Linked DNA regions of Flectobacillus major DSM 103. The protein of the gene in region 1 interacts with the protein of each later gene in a pairwise test. Links are inferred from orthologs where the notes say so. Each region holds a gene or a part of one and is shown in the gene's direction. Other genes may lie near its edges.

Region 1 (6,628 bases):
TTAAATTACCCAATTTGCCCCCGATAGGAGGAAAGGTTATGCGTTTGCCTTATTTTCCAGATGGCTCGTTTGCTGTCAATATGGGTATTGGTATTTGTTGGGCTATTACGGGTACTATTATTGCTATTGTACCAGGGCAGTTGGCTCACATGGGGCTTTCTGCTTTTGCGGGCTTTTGTTTGGTACTGATTAATTGGACAGGAGCTTTCTTACAACCTTTTATTCGAGAACTTAACCCGCAAAAATCTGTCAAAATTGGTTTTATATTACTACCAATAGGTTTTGGGCTAATCATTGCTGGATGTGCTTATGAGCAATTCTGGATTATATTATCGGGTACAGCTATGATTGGGATGTCGGCATACGGGTTTAATTATTTGGGTGGTTTGGCTATTATTGCCAACTTGGGTGGGGCCCAACGTGCTAGAGCCGTGGCGGGATATATGTTTTTTGGATATATTGGCTTTGGTATTCCCGTAATTTTGTTGGGTTATTTGTCCGATGCTCTAGGTATTGTAAATGCTTTGTTGTTGTTTGAGGTAGTGATTATAGCATTGGTAGCCTATTTTATTAATAAAATAGGAACTAAATAGGAGTAATTAATGAGGCTTTTCGCACCTAAAATTTGAGTGTAAAATGCTGTTTGGGCTGTTTGTTACGAAAAAATACTAAACCTACAAAAAACAAATCTATTGTTATAAATACCTTGGGATGAGCCTTGATATATTGCCAGGCCTGATACATTTCGCTAGACCAATGAATGTCATCAAAAACAAATAACGACGAAGCTGTAGCCTTATTCAAGCAAGCTTCAAAGTACTGGATAGTGGGTTCGTACCTATGATTGGCATCAAAAAACGCAAAGTCTATCTGAGGTACTTGCTCGATTTGATTTTGTAACGTTTCGTTTAAATTGCCTATTACAAGTGTGATATTATTGGCTTGAAGTTGCTCAAAATGTTTTTGGGCATACGCTGCTGTTTGTGGGCATCCTTCAAAAGTAAAAACCTGAGCCTGTGGGTTGCCATGAGCTTGGTATAACGTAGTAAGCCCAAGTGATGTCCCTAGATCGAAAATAACTTGAGGTTGAAAAAATTTCACCAAGCGATAAAGCAGTTGCCCAAATTTGCTAGGCTTTTGGGCGCTACGGGCAATCTGTCCGATAGTTCTTTGATTATTTTTATAGACTCGCGAGCCTGCCCCAAAATCAGTAATAGTAATACTACTGGTATTGTGAAGAAGGCTTTTACGAAGTTGCTCGATCTGAGCAAACAAGCTTTGATTTCCTTCAATATTACGAGGGGTATTGGCATCGTCAGGAATCATTCTGACGAGTTGGAAATACTTACTTTTACTCGACTTAATAACCCGACAATATAGTTCAAAAACAAATGGAGAGTGTATCGAATGCTCGTCCTTGGCTTTTATAAGGTATTTGAGATAATGCTGAATCAATGGTTATACTTTGTTAACTGAAGGCAGATGCCTAATTGAGACGGTAGGGGGCTGTCATGGTAAAATCAGGAATAACTACATTGAATAGTTTGCCATCAAATACCCTTTCCATTTGGTAAGTACCAGCCATTTTGCCAATAGAAGTATTGAGGTTACAACCACTCGAATACTCGTGCGATTGCCCTGGTTCAAGGGTGGGTTGTTGACCAACTACCCCCTCACCTTCTACTTCACGAATAAGGCCATTGGCATCATAAATATACCAGTGTCTGCGAAGTAGCTTAACTGTAAAATCACTTTCATTTTCAATTTTGATTTTGTAAGAAAATACAAAATGAGCATGATATGGATTAGAATATTCAGCTTGATATTCTGTTACCACACTTACTTTTACACCGTGAGTTATTGCCGATACCATAGATATAATATTCAAAAAGTTCCGAACTTCTTAAGTTTTGTTTACCAACACGACCCCTCAAATCATCCATTGGTAGGGTTGCTAAGCGAGTTGGCTGTTGAGTGATTCACTATTGAGTAGTTAGATAAATCCTATATTTGAAGTAATGATGTCCAAAGAATTTGGGCTTTTGCTTCAGAAATTATAGAATACCCCACTGTTGAATCTCAAAATATTGTACTGATTATTAAGTACTCTGTACTTAATAGCAGCACTACAAAATAAATGGAGTAAATAGTCAAAAACACACACAGAATTAAAAAATCAACCTTCTTTCGTTTTTGTGTTTTCTATATTAACCCTATAAAATTAAAGATAATTCCTTGAAACAGTAACCATCCTCATTTAAAAGTTATTGTGTGCAAAGCTAAAATACGTAGATTTGCTACAAATCTACATGAGGAAATTTGATTTAGAAGAATGGATACTTACAAAAATTAATAAGATAAGAAAACTGTATTTTTGCCAAATCAGATAAACACTACTAAAGATGCCTTATTACCAATAATTTAGGGGTTATTATTTTGGGGTATAAAGCTATACAAACGAAAGAAGAGATTTCAGCTTTAATATTTTATAAGTCAACAAAACACTTTTTTCTACGTATTTTATAATGTAGTCATTTTGTCCAATTCTAGGTTTGTAGTTTCAAGTGTGTGTGCTTTGTCTTAATTTTACAAAATTATCATCTATATGAATGTAAAAATTGCTGAGTCTTGGAAAACAAGGCTTGCTGATGAATTTGAAAAGCCTTATTTCACCAATTTGGTAACATTTGTCAAAAACGAATACGCCAATCATGTGGTGTATCCTCCAGGGAAATTGATTTTTAATGCCTTCGATAAATGTTCTTTTGACGATACCAAAGTAGTTATTTTAGGTCAAGACCCCTATCATGGGCCACGTCAAGCAATGGGTTTGTCGTTTTCGGTAAACGATGGTGTGGCACTACCTCCGTCATTGGTCAATATTTTCAAAGAAATTAAAGATGATTTGGGAATAGATATGCCTACTTCGGGTAATCTCGAACGCTGGGCAACACAAGGCGTTTTGTTGCTCAATGCTACGCTTACGGTACGGGCAAGTACGGCTGGCTCTCACCAAAAACAAGGTTGGGAGCAGTTTACAGATGCTGTTATTAAGCGTATTTCAGACGAAAAAGAAGGGGTAGTATTTATGCTTTGGGGAAAATATGCCCAAGATAAAGGGGCTGTAATCAATACCCAGAAACACCTTGTTTTGAAATCGAAACACCCTTCGCCTATGTCGGCCAACCAAGGTGGATGGTTTGGCAACAAGCATTTTTCGCAGGCCAATGTGTATCTTGAAAAAAATGGGCAAAAAACTATAGAATGGTGATAGAATAGATGAATGGTAAGTTATGTGGATGTAAGTGTTTTTTAAAAGCTATATTTTTTCAAAACCATCATTAATGCTCAATGAATCATTAGATTAGTGTTCACTCCACGAAATAAATACCTCCCAATTCCCTAAATCACACAATTACATTAAAAACACTATTCAACTCAGATGAAAACACACAATCTTATCTCAAAAACACTTTTCATTTTACTATTACTTGTATCATTTGTAGGTTTTACGCAAAATCAATTTGAAAAAGAGATACTCGCTTTTGAAAAGCAAGATTCGCTAAAAATGCCTGTACCTCAAAAAATATTGTTGGTAGGTAGTTCTTCTTTACGGCTTTGGAATACTTGGCAGCAAGATTTGCAAGGTTTTCCTGTTATCAATCGAGGTTTTGGAGGCTCGCAAATGAGCGATGCCAATTATTATTTTGATAGAATTGTGTCAAAATACAAACCCGCTTTAATTCTATTGTATGAAGGTGACAACGATATTAATGCAGGTAAATCTCCTGAAGTAGTATTTGCCGACTTTAAAGAATTTGTAGGAAAAGTAAAAACACAATTGCCCAAAACCAAGGTAGTTTATATTTCTATTCGTCCAAGTTTGGCACGATTGGCGGCATTAGAAAAACAAAAACTGGCCAACCGTTTGATTGATGATTATTGTAAAAAAGAGAAAAAACTCAAATACCTGAATGTTCATGACGATTTCTTTTTACCTTCTGGCGAGCTAATGCCAGATATATTTGTGGCTGATAAGCTTCACCTAAATGCCAAAGGGTATACTATCTGGACCAAAAAAGTACGAGGATACCTAGAGAAAAACTGGAAAAAATAAGTTATAGATACATCTGTTTTAGACAGAGTTACGTATATTATTATGTTGTCTAATAGCTCTGAAAATTATATGAAAAAAATATTAATTACTTGCTTATTATTTGGTATAAGCTTAGTTGCTCAATCACAGCAGGCTGTTATCAATATCAATACAACAAATGCAATTGGTGATACCCTCAGGGTTTTGTACGACCCTCTGTATTTGGGCATAAAACCCCAAACACAACAGTTTGTTATTGATAAAAGCAACCAAGGGAATAGTTTTCAGGTAGGAATAGCCAGCGAGGGAATCGTTGAGATAAGATATAAGCAATATCAACTGCTGATATATTTGACGCATGCCAACCAAACTACGATTGCGTTTGACGGCAAAGATTTTCAAAAATCGTTAGTAATCAAGGGCGATCAAGCTTTAGAAAATCATTTTTTGAATGGATTCTACCAAAAATTTGCTGATAATTTTAGTTCGCCTAAAGTACTGGCCAATGCCCAAAATATACCCATTGATACTTGGGAAATGGAGCTGTTTGATGCCAAAAAAGCTCAATCTGATTACTACAAAAAGTATGTGGATTATCCGAAGTTTTCAGCATCGTTCAAGCGTTATCTCGAAAACCAAATTCGCTGGAATTATTGGTATTATATGGTGGCCTATCCAATTGTCAGAGGCAATGCCAATACGACACAAACCAAAGTGATGTCGTTACCTAGCTCGTTGTTGGAGGGTTTAGATACCAAAAAGATTACCGACGATGCCCTAATCGCGTCTTCTTATCGCAATTTCTTGGTGTATTATGTTACCTATTTCAATTCAAAAAGCCATGATTTTGAGAAATATAAAGATATGAGTAAGGCCATGATAGACAAGCATAAGTTTGCCCGTGAAAATCTACCAATTCAGTCATATCAGTTTTTCTTGGCGTATCTGCTTTATACCCAGTGCGACCAAGTGCTACCTTCGGTGGCTCGAAATACTTTTGAAGCTCTTAGCGTAACCCCCGATGCCGATAGAGTGGCATTGTTGGTAAAGGAAAAATGCAATGATATATTGACGAAGAAAGAAGTAGTGGTACAACCAGCCCCTAAAGGCGATAAAAGTAATTCTTTCAAAGCTATTTCGCTGCAAGGCGATACCATATCGTTGGCGAGTCTAAAAGGGAAAGTAGTATATATAGATTTTTGGGCATCGTGGTGCAAGCCTTGTATTCAGGAGTTTCCTTTCTCTAAGTTGCTCTACGACAAATTCTCTAACAAGCAGAAAAAAGATATAGTATTTTTATATATTTCGATTGATGAATATGAGCAGAATTGGAAAAAAGGTGTTCAAAACTACAATTTACAAAATGGACTAAATTTACATTCGGTAGGAGGCTGGGAGTCGAATGCGGCAAAGGTGTTTAATATTCAGTCTATCCCAAGGTATATTATGATTAATAAAAAGGGTGAAATTGTACAAAAAGAGGCCAAGCGACCAAGCGACCCTCGTATATTCGACGAACTAATACAATTATTGGAAGCCAAATAGAAGCAGGCTTTCAGAACTATTGGGTTGATATAGCCAAAGCTTTTATCTTGTCCGAGATATTCTATTCTTGGACAAGATAAAAGAAGCAACACTTCACAAATTTGCTATAACTCCTGTAGCAAGCTTGCAAAGAATACATATTTTCCTCGATAACGCTCATCTACTTTTTGGATAATATCATCAAAATGAACCGTTTCAAACGTCTCGAAAGTTTCGGGTGTTTCAAAAGAATATTGAAACGAAAAAGTAGAACCTCCATTATTCACTTCTGTTAATAATTTGAGAACTTTGAAACTGGTTGGTAAACCTGTTTGCATAACCGCAGGAACATGGTTTGATTTCATCCATTGAAGAAAATCTAACTCCTCGTTGGTATCGATATTGAAAGTAATATTATGTAATAACATGGCATAAAAATTAAAATCCATTACCTTGAATTAGGTAATGGATTTTGCAAAAATACAACAAAAAAACTGAATCAGTTTATTGGTTGGCAAGTTTTCGGATTTCGTCAAACTTGCCGCAGTTGGTTACACAATCGCCGAGGCTATTGAGAATATATTTACTACCGCTGGTATCAATTAGCTCAAACTGCTTGGTAGCAGGTAAAATATTGATTTCGCTAAAATAACATGGGGCAATTTTGGCATTGAAGCGGTTGATAATACCGAGTTTGCCACCACCTTTAGAAACAATCGCTAAGCCATTGTTGAATGGCCTGATTTCGTCATAATCGAAGGCTATCTGTACTTTCCCTTTTTTGTCGATAAAGCCATACTTATTATTGTCAAACTTTACGCCATATAGCCCCTCTGTTGAATAAAGCATTTCTTTGTAGGCGGGCTTGGCTACGACCTTTCCAGAGGTATCAATAAGCCCCCATTTGCCTTCTTTTTGCACAGGGAATAGCAAGTTGCTATCGTATTTCCGAATAGATTTATAGCCTTGGGTAGTAATACGTTTTACATTGTTTCTTTCTACCAAGTT
Region 2 (6,481 bases), 3.5 Mb from region 1 along the record:
TTATCTTTTACAGCCAAAACTTCCACTTCATATACAAGTGGTGTTTCGCCTGGTATTTTCCCTGAACCAGATGTACCATAACCAATTGAAGAAGGAAAAATCAACATTGCTTTTTCTCCTACTTTCATTCGTTCAACACCTCTTTGAAAACCTGTAATAATACCACTTGTTCCACCGATTGTAACACTAAACGAATCTGTTTTGGCAACATTAGAATCAAAGACTAATCCGTTCAATAACTTGCCCGTGTATTTTACTTTAGCAATTTTGCCCGATGTCATATAGTCGCCTGTTACTTCTTTCAAGCGGATATATCGAAGGCCATTGGTATATTTTTCAGTAACTGTAAGCTTGTTACTTCTAACATAGCGGTCAATATCAGCTTCTTCACTGTAAGTTCTAAACCAGCTAATATCACAACGAATTGGTGAGTTAGCAGGCAAGTTTGGGAAAGTCTGTGAGCCTAAAGCCAAGTTGGAAGGTATAATAAAAGTACCTTGCTCAGTTTCGTGCAACAATGGTAATAGTTTTGTAAAAATACTTGTACTTAGGCCATAAATAAATTTGAATGGCTTGTTGGTACTTATACTCGAACTGTCGATTTTTACACCATCTAATCTTGAAATCACATAATGTACACGAACAGTATCGCCTGCTATCATTTTTCGCCCATTGGTATCTACTTTGGTTACTGCATAATAAATACCATTTGAAGCCTTAGTTACACTCAAGTTTTTGGCTTTAATGTATTCTTGAATTTGTACTTCGTTTTGTTGGAGTATTTTGTCATCTTCCAAAGCAATTTTAGAAAGACAAGAACTAAGTATTACAATCATTCCAAGTACACTTAGCACATTCAGACTTTTGAATTTCTTCATCATTATTGATAATTACAGATTATTAGGTTGCTTAATTTAGTTTAGGATTATTCCTTTACTGATTAAAATTAGACAGTTAACTTTTTAGAACGCAAATTTGCAACTATCTAGTACCTAATGCTTGTTAAAAACTGTTAAATAATAGTTCGCTTGGTTTGGCTTGTAGCCACAAGTTGTGCTTTCTAAAACAGACAAAAGTGTAAGAGGCATTTTTACAATACATCTTACACTTTCATCTGGTATTCTATTGGCCGAAAAACCTAGTTTCCTTTAGTGAAATCTACTACTTCCACTTCAAACACTAAAGCTGAGTTGGCTGGGATAGGGCCTTGACCTTGCTCGCCATAACCAATTTGAGGAGGAATCACAAAAGTACCTTTTCCACCTTTTTTCAATAGTGTTAGCGCTTCATTGAAGCCAGGAATCATCTGACCGATTGGCATATCGACAGGTTGTTTGCTTTGGTCAAAGATTTTTCCGTCTAAGAATTTTCCTACATATAAACACTTACAAACATCGCCATTTTTAGGATTTGCCCCTGTTCCTTCTTGTGAAATAGAATAGTACAAGCCCGAAGCGGTTGTTTTGAATGTTTTACCAGACTTACTAATATAATCTGCAATCAATTCAGGAAGCTTTGCTTTACGCTCTTCGGCTGCTACTTTTTCTTTTTGTGCAGTAGCGGCCATATCTTTATCAAATTCGGCACGAGATTGTACTTTTACGATTTTAACAGAGTATTTTAAATCTGTTCCTTTTTTGATAAATGGAGGTAATTGATGTGCTCCTTTTGATAAAGAGTCTACTGGAACGAAAATGGTTGCACTGTCTCCTAAAGAAAGTAATCTTAGCCCATCTTCAAAGCTACCTTTAAACCCCGATGCACCTGCTGGCTGAACCATGGCACGTGCTGGGTTTGAGGCAGGTGACTCTTGCAACAACGAATCTGCACTGTTATAAATTTTTGCAGTAAAAGTAATAATATCGCCATCTTTTAATTTCTTAGCCTTTTCATCATGGCTATGAATCTGGATTTTCACGTTCTCGATTACCTCTACACGGTTTTTGTTACAAGCTACTACCAAACCGGCAGCCAACATAACTACACTGAGTTTTTTAAACATTTTTCTAGTTTATTATTAATATTAAATTTGATTCAACACTTTATTGTTAACGAGGTACACTCAAAAGCTCATTTTTATATTCGGGCAATAAATTCAATAATTTTTGAATCGTAGCTTCTACACCCAAGCCTGTAGTTTTGCCTCCTGCTGCATTTTTATGGCCACCACCACTAAAATGTTTTGATGCCAAACCATTAACAGCAAATTCTTCAACTGAACGGAACGACATTTTGATGGCTTCAGGACGGTCAACAATTATTACTGACATCACAATTCCATCTATTTGTAGCCCATAGTTGACTATCCCCTCGGTATCGCCTGTTTGCGAATTAAACTGTTTTAGTTCTTCGGCCGTTACCACAAAATACACGATTCGGTATTCGGGTACAACTACCATTTTTTCGGAAAGAACGTATCCCAAAAACTTGAGCCTATCCAAACTAGTACTATCATAAATACGGCGGTGTACTCGATTGGTATTAACGCCTATTTCCATAATATCAGCAGCAATTCGGTGTACTTCGGGGGTTGTACTTGGGTGCCTAAACGAACCTGTGTCGGTCATGATACCAGCATAAAGGCATTCGCCCATTGGAATATCAATTAGGTGTTTATCGCCTAGCAAAACAATTAATTGAAATATTAATTGAGCCGTAGCTGCGGCTTTAGCATCGTGGTAAACAAAAGTAGCAAAGTTTTCTGGATTGATATGGTGGTCTATCATCACTTTTGTAGCTTTCGACTTTCTAACCACATCGGCCATCGACTCGATACGTGATAATGCCGAAAAGTCTAAACAAAAAATCATATCGGCATCGGCGATAAGTTGGCTAGCTTTTCTCTGAACCTTGAAGTCCTCATAATTAAGAACATCTTCATGCCCTTGCATCCAGAATAGAAACTTGGGATAATCAGAAGGAGTTATTACCTGTACTTGATGTCCTTTTTTCTTGAGGTACCCAGCCAAACCTAAAGAAGAGCCTAGTGCATCTGCATCGGGTTTGAAGTGAGTGGTAATCACAATTTTTTGCGGAGTAGCGATTATCTCACGAAAGGCTTCAAAATTTTGCATTATAGTAATTCCTTTTACAAAGGGAAAAATTAGGGTTTTTTATTTACAAAGTTACAAAGTTAGCCAATAGTTTACAGTTTATAATTTATAGGGTACAGATTTTTAAAATATTAGCTTATTTTACAACTAATTTAGTTAAATTGTTGTGTTTAACTACCACGTTTTACCCTTGGTTTTTTTTGAGATATACCCTACAAGCGTGGTAATGATTAGATTTAGTAGATTATTGATAAGAAAAATATTACTTATATTTTACGCTATTCTCCCAAACACAAAGCTTGGAACTTGGCATATTCCCCTGTATTTTTGTATTAAACTTAATCAACACCCATTTTATGGCAACGAACAGAACATTCACAATGCTAAAGCCTGATGCAGTAGCAGATGGTAACTCAGGAGCAATTATCAAATTGATTGAAGAAGCAGGCTTTAAAATCATTGCCTTGAAAAAAACTTTGCTAACACCAGAACTTGCAGGAAAATTTTATGAGGTTCATGCAGAAAGACCTTTCTATGGCGAGTTGTGTCAGTATATGTCTTCTGGCCCTATTGTACCTATGATTTTGGAAAAAGAAAATGCTGTAGCTGATTTCCGTAAATTGATTGGTGCTACCGACCCTAGCAAAGCTGATGAAGGAACAATTCGTAAATTATTTGCAAAATCGATGAGTGCCAATGCTATTCATGGCTCAGATTCAGATGAAAATGCGGCTATTGAAGGAGCATTTTTCTTCTCGACTGTAGAACAGTTTTAGGTAAAACATATTCTTTATTAGAAATTGTTTTTGTATGGTCAGCTCTTATTTAGAGCTGACTTTTTTATGACTTTACGCTATTCACCATAGCAGCCAACCAACACAAAAATGCTTATTGGTTTTATTACTATTTACCTGTCTATCAATCTTTTGATTGGCTGGTGGGCTTCCAAGAAAATTTCAAGTACTGAAGATTTTGTATTGGCAGGAAGAGGACTATCTTTTGGTTTGTCGTCGATGGTAACCTTTGCTACTTGGTTTGGCTCGGAAACAATGATGGGAGCTCCTACCGAATTTATCAATCATGGTATTCTGGGCGTAATAGAAGAACCTTTTGGTGCAGCCTTGTGCCTGATTCTGGTAGGGGTATTTTATGCACGAATTTTCTATAGGCTCAATATTCTTACCTTTTGTGATTATTTCAAAATTCGTTTTGGAGGAGCGGCCGAATACGTTTCGGCTATATTGATGGTTCCTTCTTATTTTGGCTGGATTGCAGCTCAGCTTATCGCCATGGGTACTGTGTTAGAAGTTATTTTGGGCTGGCCACTTGCTACGGGTATTTGGGTAAGTGCCGCTTTGGTAATGACCTATACACTTATGGGTGGTATGTGGTCGGTATCGATTACCGACTTTTTTCATAATATATTACTGATTATTGGGCTTGTTATTTTGGTGGTTATTCTTGTCAATAAAACAGGAGGGCTTCAGCCTGTTTTGGCACAAACACCTACAGGCTTTTTCAGACCTATTCCACACGAATTTACATGGCTCAGTTCGGCCGAGTACTTTACCGCATGGATTACTGTTGGACTGGGGTCTATTCCACAACAAGATATTTTTCAACGAGTAATGGCATCAAAAGACGAAGACACTGCTGTAAAATCATCGATTACGGCAGGGGTATTATATATTAGCGTCGCCTTTCTTCCATTATTAATTGCACTGATAGCCAAGTATCTACATCCAGAATTAATGGCTAAAGATCAACGCATGATTATTCCAAACATGGTGATTGAGCATACCAGTACCTTTATGCAAATTTTATTTTTTGGAGCTTTAATTTCAGCCGTTCTCAGTACTACCAGTGGTGCAATACTCGCCCCTGCATCGGTTATTGGCGAAAACCTTGTCAAGCCCCATTTTCCTCGTATTACCGACCAGCAGCTATTACTTACTATACGAGTATCGGTAGTACTAGTAACCTTCTCAAGTATCTGGATGGCCACTGCACGACAAAATATTTTCGAGCTAGTGGGCGAATCATCGGCCTTTAGTTTGGTTTCACTATTTGTACCTTTAACAGTAGGTTTGTACTGGAAAAAAGCAAATGCCTTGGGTTGTATCGCCTCTATGACATTGGGGTTTGGTACATGGTTTGTCTGCAATTTTGTTTACGAAACCATTATTCCAGCTTCGCTGGTAGGTTTATTGGTAAGTTTTATTGCTATTTTTGTCGGTTCGTACATTCCTATCTATACCAAAAAAATATAGATATACGCTGACTTTTTTATAAAGAAGATTTTTATAGTTTAAAATATCTTCGTAAGGATTGTCTTTGGGTAAAATAATAATTAGTACTTATCAGAATCGCCGAGGTCGTCGCCAAGTAATTTGGTTCCTATTTTTTTCAATCCGTTCAAAATACCCCAACCGCCATTTTTCTTTTCTTTTTCCCTATCATCTTTTTCAACCTCTTTTTTTGTAGGTCGTCCATTAGTAGAAGGTTGTATTGGGCTGATTGTAGATACCTTAGGAGCAGACTTGCGAAGCTCTTTATAGCTATCTTCACGGTCATCTACAGAGCGAATACCATTCCAAACCAATCCTACTGCGGTAGCATAAACAGGATTTTTGATTTCTTCGGTAAGGCTTTTTCCGAGGTTTTCGTTTGGATATCCAATTCTTACATCACGACCTGTTACACGTTCAAACAGCTCACAAATGTTAGGCATTTGGACACTTCCACCTGTAAGTACAATACCACAAGATAAACGATTGCCATAGCCCGAACGGCTAATTTCGGCGACAACCAATGCAGCTATTTCTTTCAAGCGCTCTTCGATAATAATCGACAAGTTTTTGACTGATACAACTTTCGGTTTACGGCCATTGATACCAGGAATAGAAATAGTTTCCTCAAATGGTACTTGAGAAGCAAGAGCATTACCAAACTTAACTTTTAGGACTTCGGCGTGTTCGTTTGACACATTACAACCTTGCTCAATATCGGCCGAAATAATATCGCCAGCAAAAGGAAGTACCGAAATATAGCGAACAATATTTTTGTAAAAAATAACAATTTCGGTTGTTCCACTACCAATGTCGACAAGGGCAACGCCACTCTTTTTTTCTTGGTTTGATAAAACTGCCAATGAAGCAGCCAAAGGCGAGAATACTAATCCGCCTTCAATCTCCATTTTATCTTTGGCACGTTCGATACAACGCTTGGTTTTGTCCAATGCCAAAGTAGGTGATGTTATCATAAGAAAATCACCTTGCAGTTTTAGGCCGCTAATACCAACAGGTTCTTGAATACCAGTGCTTGAATCTACCACGTATTCTTGAGGAAGCGTATGTACAATAGAATTTCCTTGAGAAATAAAAGTACGTTCGGCATCACTCGCAACTTGGTCAACATCAGTTACAGTA

What was found.
Region 2: the proteins of ung (region 1) and FLEMA_RS0148225 interact in binary tests that used the Escherichia coli proteins (3 or more experiments, as listed by UniProt). The link is inferred for Flectobacillus major DSM 103 from one-to-one orthologs.

Annotation. Positions count from the first base shown.
Region 1 is NZ_KE386491.1:857,674-864,301, forward strand. Bases 1,490-4,438 are described here. They hold ung (uracil-DNA glycosylase), read left to right. Parts: upstream 1,490-2,605; coding sequence 2,606-3,271; downstream 3,272-4,438. Other genes in these bases: apaG (Co2+/Mg2+ efflux facilitator ApaG/CorD), read right to left, coding at 1,490-1,873; FLEMA_RS0105415 (GDSL-type esterase/lipase family protein), read left to right, coding at 3,443-4,117; FLEMA_RS67580 (TlpA family protein disulfide reductase), read left to right, coding at 4,187-4,438. Also shown: FLEMA_RS0105395 (MFS transporter), read left to right, coding at 1-593; FLEMA_RS0105400 (O-methyltransferase), read right to left, coding at 619-1,455; more of apaG, read right to left, coding at 1,487-1,489; more of FLEMA_RS67580, read left to right, coding at 4,439-5,641; FLEMA_RS0105425 (DUF4286 family protein), read right to left, coding at 5,746-6,048; FLEMA_RS0105430 (WG repeat-containing protein), read right to left, coding at 6,125-6,628. UniProt on the Escherichia coli protein: Excises uracil residues from the DNA which can arise as a result of misincorporation of dUMP residues by DNA polymerase or due to deamination of cytosine.
Region 2 is NZ_KE386491.1:4,389,029-4,395,509, reverse strand. The notes cover bases 2,318-5,119. They hold FLEMA_RS0148225 (nucleoside-diphosphate kinase), read left to right. Parts: upstream 2,318-3,409; coding sequence 3,410-3,829; downstream 3,830-5,119. Other genes in these bases: FLEMA_RS0148220 (high affinity choline transporter 1), read left to right, coding at 3,938-5,119; FLEMA_RS73165 (DHH family phosphoesterase), read right to left, coding at 2,318-3,074. Outside these bases: FLEMA_RS73175 (FKBP-type peptidyl-prolyl cis-trans isomerase), read right to left, coding at 1-881; FLEMA_RS73170 (FKBP-type peptidyl-prolyl cis-trans isomerase), read right to left, coding at 1,139-2,002; more of FLEMA_RS73165, read right to left, coding at 2,049-2,317; more of FLEMA_RS0148220, read left to right, coding at 5,120-5,323; cell division protein FtsA, read right to left, coding at 5,404-6,481. UniProt on the Escherichia coli protein: Major role in the synthesis of nucleoside triphosphates other than ATP. The ATP gamma phosphate is transferred to the NDP beta phosphate via a ping-pong mechanism, using a phosphorylated active-site intermediate.